3 regions of the Bradyrhizobium sp. 1200_D9_N1_1 genome follow, and region 3 is predicted to be linked to each of the others. Evidence: predicted binding sites of a transcription regulator. Region 3 holds the regulator's gene; each other region holds the start of a gene.
What was found. The regulator LexA, encoded in region 3, represses DNA repair genes until DNA is damaged. The targets are predictions, from matches to a motif close to TGTTCNNNNTGTGTTCNG.
Positions count from the first base shown of each region.

Region 1: the regulator LexA is predicted to act here: its motif matches at 2,168-2,185, upstream of AB5K84_RS34650 (PA0069 family radical SAM protein).
Region 2: the regulator LexA is predicted to act here: its motif matches at 2,430-2,447, upstream of recA (recombinase RecA).

Region 1 is NZ_CP197226.1:7,254,822-7,259,030, reverse strand. Features, by position in the region: gene AB5K84_RS34655 (phosphoketolase family protein) at 1-1,996, opposite strand, end outside; gene AB5K84_RS34650 (PA0069 family radical SAM protein) at 2,207-3,370, shown strand; gene AB5K84_RS34645 (VOC family protein) at 3,395-3,850, shown strand; gene AB5K84_RS34640 (ribonuclease HII) at 3,927-4,209, shown strand, end outside.
Region 2 is NZ_CP197226.1:3,655,706-3,659,914, forward strand. Features, by position in the region: gene AB5K84_RS17455 (DUF6894 family protein) at 199-441, opposite strand; gene AB5K84_RS17460 (hypothetical protein) at 560-757, opposite strand; gene AB5K84_RS17465 (hypothetical protein) at 1,710-1,919, shown strand; gene recA (recombinase RecA) at 2,540-3,628, shown strand; gene AB5K84_RS17475 (hypothetical protein) at 3,733-4,209, shown strand, end outside.
Region 3 is NZ_CP197226.1:4,625,921-4,630,129, reverse strand. Features, by position in the region: gene AB5K84_RS22295 (HAD family hydrolase) at 1-205, shown strand, start outside; gene AB5K84_RS22290 (hypothetical protein) at 371-589, shown strand; gene AB5K84_RS22285 (molybdopterin molybdotransferase MoeA) at 813-2,024, shown strand; gene lexA (transcriptional repressor LexA) at 2,200-2,895, shown strand; gene AB5K84_RS22275 (hypothetical protein) at 3,183-3,383, shown strand; gene AB5K84_RS22270 (hypothetical protein) at 3,577-4,008, shown strand.

The sequences.
Region 1 (4,209 bases), 2.6 Mb from region 3:
GCAGCGTCATCAGGTCGACGACGTTGACGACGCGGATATTCAGATCCGGCAGCGCCTTGCGCAGCAGGTCGACGGCGGCAAGCGTCTCCAATGTCGGCACGTCGCCGGCACAGGCCATCACCACATCGGGCTCGCCACCCGCGTCTTCCGTGCCCGCCCAGGTCCAGATGCCGATGCCGACATCGCAATGCGTGGCGGCGTCCTGCATCGACAGCCATTGCGGCGCCGGCTGCTTGCCGGCGACGATCACGTTGATGCGGTTGTACGTCCGCAGGCAATGGTCGGCGATCCACAGCAGCGTGTTGGCATCGGGCGGGAAGTAGATGCGAACGATGTCGGCCTTCTTGTTGGCGACGAGGTCGACGAAGCCGGGGTCCTGATGACTGAAGCCGTTATGGTCCTGGCGCCAGACATGCGAGGTCAACAGATAATTGAGCGAGGCGATCGGCCGCCGCCACGGCAGATGCCGCGTCACCTTCAGCCATTTGGCGTGCTGGTTGAACATGGAATCCACGATGTGGATGAAGGCCTCGTAGCAGGAGAAGAAGCCGTGGCGTCCGGTGAGCAGATAGCCCTCCAACCAGCCCTGGCAGAGATGCTCGCTCAACACCTCCATCACGCGGCCGTCCTGCGCAAGATGCACGTCGTAAGGCTCGATCGGCTCCATCCAGACACGTTCGGTCGTCTCGAACACCGCATCTAGCCGATTTGATGCCGTCTCGTCCGGGCCCATGATGCGGAAATTGCGCTCTTGCGCGTTGAGGCGAATGACGTCGCGCAAAAATCTGCCGAGCTCGCGCGTCGCTTCTCCCGTGACGGCGCCGGGCTGCGGCACTTCGACGGCAAAGCTGCGGAAGTCCGGCAGCTTCAGCTCCTTCTTCAGCAACCCGCCATTGGCATGCGGATTGGCGCCCATGCGGCGATTGCCCTCGGGTGCCAGCGCCTGGAGCTCGGGGACGAGCGCGCCGCTCGCGTCGAACAGTTTCTCCGGCTCGTAGCTGCGCATCCAGTCTTCGAGCACCTTCAGATGCGCAGGGTTCTCGCGGCAGCTTGCGACCGGCACCTGATGCGCGCGCCAAAAACCTTCGACCTTCTTGCCGTCGACTTCCTTCGGACCGGTCCAGCCCTTCGGGCTGCGCAGCACGATCATCGGCCAGCGTGGCCGCTCGATATTTTTGCGCCCGTCGCGGGCGTGCTGCTGGATCGAGCGGATGCTGGCGAATGCGACGTCGAGCGCATCCGCCATGATCCGGTGCATCAATTTGGGATCGTCGCCCTCGACGAACAGGGGCTCGTGGCCGAACCCGCGGAAGAGATCGCGGATCTCGCTGTCAGACATTCGTCCGAGCACGGTCGGGTTGGCAATCTTGTAGCCGTTCAGGTGCAGGATCGGCAGCACCGCGCCGTCATGCGCCGGGTTCAGGAACTTGTTGGAGTGCCAGGACGCCGCGAGCGGGCCGGTTTCGGCCTCGCCGTCGCCGACGACGCAGGCGACGACCAGGTCGGGATTGTCGAGCGCCGCGCCATAGGCGTGCACCAGCGCGTAGCCGAGCTCGCCGCCTTCGTGGATCGAGCCGGGCGTCTCCGGCGCGGCGTGGCTCGGGATGCCGCCGGGGAAGGAGAACTGCCGGAATAGCTTGCGCAATCCGTCCGCATCGCGCGCGATGTTAGGATAGATCTCGCTGTAGCTGCCTTCGAGATAAGTGTTGGCGACCATGCCCGGGCCGCCATGGCCGGGACCACAGACATAGAGCACGTTGAGGTCCAGCGCTCGGATGACGCGGTTGAGATGGGCGTAGATGAAGTTCAAGCCGGGCGTCGTGCCCCAATGGCCGAGCAAACGCGGCTTGATGTGCTCGGCCCGCAGCGGTTCGCGCAGCAGGGGGTTGTCGAGCAGGTAGATCTGCCCGACGGAGAGGTAGTTGGCGGCGCGCCAGTAGCGATCAAGGAGATCGAGGTCGCTGCTCGCGGCGGCCGATTGTTGTTGATTTGTCATGTTCCTGCCGACCTTCACCCGGGATCGTCACCAACCGAGTTCCGGCGCGATCGATCCTTCGCGGCATCAAACGAGATCGTGGTGACGGCGATGTTGCGTGAGGTCAAAGGCAGGCGCCCGAAGTTTGGGCGCCTCTACTGTGCATGGGGTTGTTTTCACGTTTTTTGTTCTTGTTCTTGATTTGTTCCTTTGGCGTGCTATCTTGGCTTCATGAGTCCAGCATCCTCTCATGCTCTCAAGCACCCGCCGGTCACGGCGCCCTCCGAGCCGGCGGGTGCGCCTTCTGATTTCCCCGAGCTCGCTGTCGCCATCGACAAGCAGCGCAGGCGGGGGCGGGGCGCGCAGTCCAACGCCAGCGGCCGCTATGAGGCCGAGGCGCGCGTCGCCTTCGACGACGGCTGGCAGAGCCTGGAAGAGCTGCCGCCGTTCAAGACCACGGTCGCGGTCGACACCTCGCGCAAGGTGATCACCCGCAACGATTCGCCCGATATCGGCTTCGACCGCTCGATCAACCCCTATCGCGGCTGCGAGCACGGCTGCGTCTACTGCTTCGCGCGGCCGACCCATGCCTATCTCGGCCTGTCGCCCGGGCTCGACTTCGAGTCAAAACTGTTCGTCAAGCCGGAGGCCCCGGCGCTGCTCGAGAAGGAGCTCGCAGCAGCAGGCTATGAGCCGCGGATGATCGCGATCGGCACCAACACCGATCCCTATCAGCCGATCGAGCGCGAGCGCAAAATCATGCGCGGCATCCTGGAGGTGCTGGAGCGCGCTGGTCATCCCGTCGGCATCGTCACCAAATCGGCGCTGGTGGTGCGTGACATCGACATTCTCTCGCGCATGGCCAAGCGCAACCTCGCCAAGGTCGCGATCTCGGTGACTTCGCTCGATCCAAAGCTGGCGCGCACCATGGAGCCGCGGGCCTCGACGCCGCCGAAGCGGTTGGAGGCGCTGAAGCAGCTCTCCGATGCCGGCATTCCCACCACCGTGATGGTCGCGCCAGTGATTCCCGCGCTGAACGATTCCGAGATCGAGCGAATTCTCGATGCGGCCGCCCATGCCGGCGTCAAGGAAGCCTCCTACGTGCTGCTGCGGCTGCCGCTGGAGGTGCGCGACCTCTTCCGCGAATGGCTGATGGCGAACTATCCGGACCGCTATCGCCACGTCTTCACGTTGATCCGCGACATGCGCGGCGGCCGCGACTACGACGCGAAATGGGGCGAGCGCATGAAGGGCACCGGCCCGATGGCCTGGACCATCGGCCGCCGCTTCGAGATCGCCTGCGACAGGCTGGGGCTCAACAAGCGTCGCGCAAAACTGACGATGGATCACTTCGCGCGGCCGAAGCGGAACGGCGATCAGCTCAGCCTGTTCTAGGAGCCGAGGCGAACGAGGTGTGTCATGAGTAAGGAACTGCCGCCCCCGGTGCCGCGGCTCACGGTCATCACGCTGGGTGTGAGCGACATCCGCGCCAGCATCGCGTTCTATGATACCCTCGGCTTTTCGCGCCGGCTGAAGGCGACCGGCGAGGCCGTCGCCTTCTACGATACCGGCGGTCCGGTGCTCGCCCTGTTTCACTGGGGCCAGCTCGCGGCCGACGCGGTCTTGCCGGATAAGCCCAGGCCGACGAATTTCCGCGGCATCACGCTCGCCTGGAACTGCGCCACGCGCGAGGAGGTCGATGCGGTGCTGGCCTTCGCTGTCGACAAGGGCGCCGCGCTGCTGAAAGCGGCGCACGAGACCGACTATGGCGGTTATTCCGGCTATTTCGCCGACCCCGACGGCCATCCCTGGGAGGTCGTGGTCGCGCCGGGCATCGAGGTCGGTGAGGACCGGCGGGTGCATCTGGCCGAGTAGGCGGCTCGCCTGAATAACGGGAATTGCGAGGGGTTCCCGGTTGCGCAAGCAGGGCCGCTTGCGCACGATCCCCGCCATGATTCGGGATAAATCCGCCAAAAGACCGGCCAAGGACGCGCCAAAGAAGGCTGCTGTAAAGGAGGCCGCGCCCGTCAAGGCGAGCTTCCGCCGCGAGCGCGCGCTGATCAAGCGCGGCATCTGGCCGGTTGCGGGCTGCGACGAGGCCGGCCGCGGGCCGCTCGCAGGTCCCGTGGTGGCGGCCGCAGTGATTCTCGACCCCGACCGCATTCCCCGTGGCATCGACGATTCCAAGCGCCTGACGGCGGAGCAGCGCGAAAAGCTGTTCGACAAGATCTGCG
Region 2 (4,209 bases), 970 kb from region 3:
GTTGCGGTCCAATCCAGAGAAGCCGCAGACCGCGAAAAGGTTCGATGCCGCAAGATTGCGGAAGCATGACGGCGCCCTGCTCATGCGTCTTTGATGCACGTCAGCTTCAGTCGAAGAAGGGCGCTGCGAGATCGGAATCAGAGGCGTTGATGCGCAAGTTCTGAGAGCCTCACCGAGAGGCCTCCAACCGAAGCGGTCTCATTGCCGCCTGCTGATATCGAAGACGAACCTGACCTGCATCACAGGGCCATGGGTGTCCCTGACTTCAATCGACATCCTGTGACTTTGCGCGCCTTTGAAGTTTTGCACGGAGTCCCACGAGAGGCCGGCGAGCGCGCGGGCGGCTTCTTCCTGCACCGCGAGCAGGTCTCGCAATTCGAGTCCTTCTTCGTCGGGAACAATCTCGTCCCCGTCGCGCAGGTCGAAGTAATAGATGGCCATCGCAGGCGCTCTCCAGAATGCAGGCGGGAGCGCGCATCTCTCTCAGTCACCGGCGCCTACGGCAGAGCCCCGGCCGGTGATGGGGGACAATGAGTTGGCTGCCAGTTGGTTGCAGCCTTCAATCCGGCGGTTGCAGTCCGGGCGATCTCAGCCACTCGCTGATGTGAGCGCCGATCTCGGCTTGCCGGGCTTTGCGGATTGTACGCTCACGCTCGATGCCTGGTGGAAGCGATCTGGCTTCCGCATGAAGTCGTTGCGCTTGTTCGGCAAGGCGCTCTTCAAGGGACGTGGTGTGCTTGACATGGCGTCGCTGCATGGCGCTGCTCCTTTCCGGAGGAGACGGGAGCGCTGGTGGCGTTCTCATCACCGATCAAAGCCAGGGGGCGCGCGGTGACGGCACAGTCTGACATGTCCGGTACCGGACACATGGTCAATCTTGACCACCTCGGGAAAAGTCAACGAAAGCAAATCAGCCTCCGCGATCTTCAAACCGGCCGCTGAGACCGGCCACTGCCACGGCCTTAATTCGAGGCGAGAGGCTTGGACGGTTCCTTGCCGCTCCTGCCAGCACCAAAATCCGGGTGCTGTCCAATTGGGACACCCGCAATACCGAATTGGGACACCCGAGGGATGCCCCTTTTGAGCAGTCACGACTTCCCGCTAACGGGCATAGGCTGAATTGGCCCACCGGACGGATCCAGCCCCAGTCCGGAGAGCAGGCGGCCCCACCGCGCATCCAGCGAGGCGGGGCCGCTGCATGTTGGGCACTCGCTTGCAAATCCTGACTAAGCCGATTGCCCCATCGCCCGGGGATGGCGCCCTGGTGCATGTTGATGCGCCTGGGCCGGCGGTAGCCTTGGCTGGCCCAGTACCTTGGCCCCAGCTCCCCGTTCCCCTTGAGTTGGGGCCTTTTGCTGTCCGCAAATAAAAACGCCGCCCGCTCAAATATGGCGCGGGCGGCGGCTTTCCAGCCCCAGGGGGGATGATGCAAAACCCCGGTAATCCTTCGTCTGCACACGCCATGCCAAGGTTCATTGTGCCGGAGAAGGACACCCGCGGAGGGGGAATCAGGACCCAATTCGGTTTAATGCCGATCGAACTCCAGAAGGACCCCAACGTCATTCAGCCTGGGACACTGGGGATCAGCGAAGGAGCCGCCGACAAACAGGGCTACTGGCCGCCAACTGAGGCGGCCTTTATTTATTTATTTCCAGGGATCTGAGCAAAACCGAACATGCAGGATCGCCGAAGCGGTTCATGCTGAGGTTATGACCGCAAAAGCGAAAAAGCTCACCCATGAAGAGTTCGCCTCTTTGCTCGCGGTCGGTCATGCGGCTGCAAATAGCGCTGCGCCTGCGATCCCTGCCAAACATCGCGCCCGATTGATCGCGCTAGGCTACATGGTCTTTCTTCAGGGCAGGCTGCGAATGACCACGCCGGGACGAATCCGGATCTATGCCGGGCAACTCGATACCTGAGGCGTGCTTTGCGCCTACGCTGGCTTTGGCGGTTGAAGCCCCGGCGATGTGAGCCACTCGCTCATGTGCGAGCCGATCTCGGCTTGGCGGGCTTTGCGCAGGAGGTCCTCTCGTTGAGGACCATGGGGGAGGGCTTTGGCCCGTTCGCGGAGACGTTTCGCTTCTTCGGAAAGTCGCTCCTCAAGAGGGACGGTTTGCGTGAAACGACGGCGCTGCCTCATGACACAACCTCGTCTTGGTCTTTACGGGTCCTAACCGCAGGGTTTGAGTTCTTGCGAGCTTAATATGCAGTCAGCCTGCCTTCTGTTCCAAAGTGAACGTTTCAGGGTGTTCTTCTGGTGGTCAGGGTGTTCTTCTGGCGGAACGCCCCGGCCCTTATACGCTACACCCATAACGAGTTAATCCAATACGCGCATGAACAGGTTGTGTCCGATCAAGAACAAATTAGGACATTTCCGAATTCAGCTTAGGACACTGGGGGTTAAATACGGACAGTACCGAAATCCGCAAAAGAACATATTGCGAACTAGGAACAAATGGGGTACATTGCTTTTATCGCCGGCCCGCCTCGCCAATCGTTTGTCCCCCTAGCGAATCCTCGCCATAAGGAGCACGACCCAATGTCCGCAACTGCCCTGCGTATCGTCGAAGGATCTTCCATGGACAAGAGTAAAGCTCTGGCCGCCGCGCTCTCCCAGATCGAGCGCCAGTTCGGCAAGGGCTCGGTGATGAAGCTCGGCAAGAACGATCGGTCGATGGACGTCGAGGCGGTGTCCTCCGGTTCCCTCGGGCTCGACATTGCGCTCGGCATCGGCGGCCTGCCGAAGGGGCGCGTCGTGGAAATCTACGGGCCGGAATCCTCGGGCAAGACCACGCTGGCGCTGCACACGGTGGCGGAAGCGCAGAAGAAGGGCGGCATCTGTGCCTTCATCGACGCCGAGCACGCGCTCGACCCGGTCTATGCGCGCAAGCTGGGCGTCAACATCGACGAGCTGCTGATTTCGCAGCCGGACACCGGCGAGCAGGCGCTGGAAATCTGCGACACGCTGGTGCGCTCGGGTGCGGTGGACGTTCTGGTGGTCGATTCGGTCGCGGCGCTGGTGCCGAAGGCCGAGCTCGAGGGCGAGATGGGCGATGCGCTGCCGGGACTTCAAGCGCGGTTGATGAGCCAGGCGCTGCGCAAGCTGACGGCCTCCATCAACAAGTCCCACACCATGGTGATCTTCATCAACCAGATCCGCATGAAGATCGGTGTGATGTATGGCTCACCGGAGACCACCACCGGCGGCAACGCGCTGAAGTTCTACGCCTCCGTCCGCCTCGACATCCGCCGCATCGGCGCGATCAAGGAGCGCGACGAAGTGGTCGGCAACACCACGCGCGTCAAGGTGGTGAAGAACAAGCTGGCGCCGCCCTTCAAGCAGGTCGAGTTCGACATCATGTACGGCGAGGGCGTTTCCAAGATGGGCGAGATCCTCGATCTCGGCGTCAAGGCCGGCATCGTCGAAAAGTCCGGCGCCTGGTTCTCCTATGACAGCCAGCGCCTCGGCCAGGGCCGCGAGAACTCGAAAGCGTTCCTGAAGGCCAACCCCGACATCACCGCCAAGATCGAGACCGCGATCCGCCAGAACTCCGGCCTGATCGCCGAGCAGATTCTGGCCGGCACCCCTGAGCGCGACGCCGACGGCGAGGAGCCGGCGGACGAGTAAGTCTTAACGCGGAGAGTTTTTCGCGAGGAGCGGGCACTGAGGACGTTGAGTTGCCGACGTCTTCGGGGCCCGTTTCGTTTTGCGTGGGGGCGGGCGCATCGACGATGAAGCGTATGATCCTGACCAGTTCGTCCGGCGTCGGTCTCACCTACGCGGACCGCGCCGACATGGTTGTTCCGCTCATCTTTCGGTTCGTGTCGGGGCCGCTGCCGACGTCGCATCACCTCCAGACCTATCTCACGGGAGGCTCTTTCAGAGGCGATCCGGAGGTGCGTTGGTCCGATCTTGTTGCCCGGTCTCCCGACACTGGTCTCGCGCACAAGGAGCTCCCGCTGGTTTGGTTCTGCGAGACCTATGGCGTCGAGCTCATCGAGCTGTGGTTTGATCCCAGCCCGAACAATCAATTGCAGTTGGTCTGGATCCTCGATTATCTCCGCGCCGAACCCTACATGGCCGAGCGCCTGAAATTGCGACTGGTCGATTTCGATTTGCTCGGAGCAGACGTCGCGGGGCTTCGCGAGCGTACCGTGCGGGCGCTCGATGTGACGGAGCGCGACTTCGAGGTCGCCCGCATGGCTTGG
Region 3 (4,209 bases):
CCTGTCGTCCAGCATCGGCCTGCGCAAGCCGGACGCGGCGGCGTTCGACCATGTCGTGGCGGCCATCGGTGTGCCCGCCAGGCGCATCGTGTTCTTCGACGACCTCGCCGAAAACGTCGAGGGAGCGCGGGCGCGCGGATTGACCGCGGTGCATGTGACCTCGCCCCGCGATGTCGGCGACGCGCTCGAGGCGCTGGGAATCTGATCGAGACGCATCGGCCGGCGGGTGAAACCGGGGAGCTCCCGGAACCGATCTGGCCGAGATGAGGAACCAAATCGCTTTGTACATTTTTATACAGAGTTCCGGGAACGGAATGCCCGCTTCCGGACTCTTGAGTCCGTTGGGACTTCTACAGACGGACGTATCATCGTGTTGGGCAAGACCTACCTCACCAAACAAGCCTCTCTTCTGCTCGAATTCGCCAGAACGACTTCGGATTCTGACCTCTCCGCCAAGCTGATCAGCAAGGCCGCCGACCTGAAATCCCAGGCCGATCCGCTGCCCGACAAGGATCAAGGCCCCAAGCCCCCTGACGTGGCTCCCGACGTGGCGCCGGACCTCCGTCCGGACCGCCAGACCGGTCGTTGACCGATGCTGGCCGTGGCTCCCGTCATTGTCGTCCTTGCCATGGCCACGCTCGTTCCCGTCTTTCTCGTCCGTCAGATCATGCCGCGGCAGAGCTGACGGTCCCTCATGACTGGACGGATCAAGCAGGATAAATCCTGATCCGGTCCCATTTTGCTTCATCGCCCGCGCTCGGCTAGAACTCTTGCCGCCCATTCGTCCAGACTTTCCGAGCAGGAGTTTCGCCGTGGCCTTGATGCCGGTTTCTGACGCGCTCGCCGCGGTGCTGGCCGGCGCGGAGCCGCTGCCTGAAGAGATGATTCCCCTCGACGAGGCCTACCACCGCGTGCTCGCGCGCGACGTCGCGGCGCGGCGTACCCAGCCGCCCGAGGCGATGTCGGCCATGGACGGCTACGCCGTGCGCGCAGCCGATGCGGCCAGGGTCGACGCGCAGCTCACCATGATCGGCGAGGTCGCGGCGGGCCGGCCGTTCGCGGGAGCGGTCAGCGCCGGCGAAGCGGTGCGAATCTTCACCGGCGGCGTCGTTCCCGCCGGAGCGGACGCGGTCGTGATCCAGGAGGATACGGTCGCCGAGGGCAAGCGCATCACAATCAAGGAAGCCGCTATCGCCGGTCGGCACATCCGGCCCGCCGGCGTCGACTTCCGCGAGGGCGACGTGCTCCTGCGCAAGGGAACCCGGCTCACCGAGCGCGACCTCGCGCTCGCCGCCGGGATGAACCATCCAGACCTGCCCATCCGCCGCCGTCCGAAGGTCGCGATCCTCGCCACCGGCGACGAGCTGGTGATGCCGGGCACCACGCCGGGCCCCGGCCAGATCGTCTATTCCAACGGCTATGCCCTGCACGCCCTCGCCCGCCAGGAGGGCGCAGATACCATCGACCTCGGCGTTGCCGCCGATACGCTGGAGGCCACCACAGCCGGCATCCGCCGTGCCCGAGAGAGCGGCGCCGACATCCTGATCACGATCGGCGGCGCCTCGGTCGGCGACCACGATCTGGTCCAGCAGGCGCTGAAGGCCGAAGGCATTGCGATGGCGTTCTGGAAGATCGCGATGCGGCCGGGCAAGCCGATGATGCACGGCCGGCTAGGGGCGATGGGGGTGATCGGCCTGCCCGGCAATCCCGTGTCGTCCTATGTGTGCGGCTTCCTGTTCATGGTGCCGTTGATTCGCGCCCTGTCGGGCCGCGCCGTGATTCACCATCGTCGCGAGCGCGCCGTGCTCGGCCGCGATGTTGGCGCCAATGACCAGCGCGAGGACTATCTTCGTGCGCGCCTGGAGCGGCGCGACGACGGCATGCTTGTCGCCCTTCCCGTCAATCATCAGGATTCCTCGCTGCTTGCGAATCTCGCTGCGGCGCAGGCACTTCTCGTGCGCGCGCCGTTCGCGCCGAAGGCCGAGGCAGGCGCGCCTTGCGAGGTGCTGCGACTGCCCGCCTGAACGCACTGGTCCTGCGCGTTCCGCGAACTTTGTCGCGTTCACGGTAAATTAAGCAGTTGCGGAACACATATCGAACATATAGTGTCCGTTCATGATTTGTTTCGAGCATCTGGCGGCTCGCCGCTGAATTCACCGTCTCGGAATCGAACGACATCAACCGGGGGATTTGGTCGAGATGTTAACGCGCAAACAATACGAGCTTCTGCGATTCATCAGCGAGCGTTTGAAGGAAAGCGGTGTGCCGCCCTCCTTCGACGAGATGAAGGACGCGCTCGACCTGCGCTCGAAGTCGGGCATCCATCGCCTGATCACCGCACTGGAGGAGCGCGGCTTCATCCGGCGCCTGCCCAACCGGGCCCGCGCGATCGAGGTGATCAAGCTGCCCGAGCTGCAGGCCGCCGCTGGCAACCGCCGTGGCTTCACGCCGAGCGTCATCGAGGGCAATCTCGGCAAGGTGCGAGCGAGCTCCAGCGCGGACGAGGGCGAACGCCCCGTTGCGGTGCCGGTGATGGGCCGCATCGCGGCCGGCACGCCGATCGAAGCGTTGCAGACCCGCAGCCACACCATCAGCGTACCGCCCGACATGCTCGGCTCGGGCGAGCACTACGCGCTCGAAGTGCGCGGCGACTCGATGGTCGAAGCCGGCATCCTCGACGGCGACATGGCGCTGATCCAGCGCAATGAGAGCGCCGACACCGGCGACATCGTGGTGGCGCTGATCGACGACGAGGAAGCGACGCTGAAGCGCTTCCGCCGCCGCGGCGCCTCGATCGCGCTCGAGCCCGCCAATGCGGCCTATGAGGTCCGCATCCTGCCGCCCAACCGGGTGAAGATTCAGGGCAAGCTGATCGGCCTGTACCGGAAGTACTGAGTGTGATCCGGACTGGAGGGCCGCGTTAGCGCAAAGTGCGCAGCGGTTTTCCCTCGCGACAAGCGCAGGACGCGCTTGCGCGGAGATCATGCTCAAGCAATCACCTAAAGCGCGCCCCGCCGGTTGGCGACCCGCGCGTTGACGATTGGAGCGGACGATTGTCCGCTCCGGCTGGATAGTCTTTCTGGTTTTGCTCAGATTATCCGGCCCCCCGCTAGCGCTACATCCTCGCCACGCCGCACGAAGCCCTCATCGCTTCGTGGCCCTGGAGAGCGAGGAGACAATCAATGCGCAAGATCGTTTTGAGCACCGTCACGGTGGCGCTGTTCGTAGCATCCGCGTCGCAAGCCTTCGCCGCACAGTCGCACCATGTCCGCAAGGCAACGCAGACGACGAGCGAGCAATTGCGCAATGCCCGCAACGCCGTCGCGCAGCCGTCGCAACCCGCCTGGCAATATTCGGGCTGGTCGGCACCTGCTGGTCGCTGACGGAGACGCACGCCAAATGCACGGAAGCGGTTTTTGTTCCTGAGGCATTTGAAAAAGATATTGTGATGGCAGCCTGCGGACCCAAGCCGCAGATTTGCCTACAACCAAGAAGACGCTAACATGCTTCCACTCTGATAGAGGCCAGTGCCTCCGAAGGAGGCGCGGGTCGCTATCCCTGAATGAGGAGCACCCGATGTGTGACTACAGCCTGCATGCCGTCGCGACGCGTCCCGCACAAGTCGGCGAGACGATCGTCACGACCACCTTCCGCGGCACCTCGACGCGCGGCTTCGCCTCCGAGGCCGACATGTCCGTCGCGGTCTGCCTGCTGCCGGGAACGGAGCTCGCCTTCGCCGACAACGTCCGCTACGACAATCGCTGGATCTGGACGCGCACCATCAACTCCCGCGTCGGCAAGTTCGGCAAGATCGATCCGCACATTCCCGATCGCCATCATGACGCGATCGAATTCCCCGACGGCAAATACGTACTCGTGACGCAACTCGTCGAAGGCCAGCGCGCGACCGTGCTGCAATTGCCGGTGACCCAGCCGGCCGGCGAGCGTGAACACAAGCCGGAGATCATCGCTGACAGGCCGACGATCACACGCCTGCCGATCGGCTGATGTACCTCCCCCCGGCGCAGAGGTCGGGGCCGGGATTGAAATTGCCATCGCCGGCCGTGGCCGGCGAGATGGTATGATTTGCGTCTTCCGGAATCTTCCGCCGAGATCAGGCTCGCACCTGCCCATCGCACGAAGTTTGCGCGGCCCTGCCTGAATTTTGAACGTCCGTTCCGCGGCCAGATCGCCGATGCTGTCAAAGGC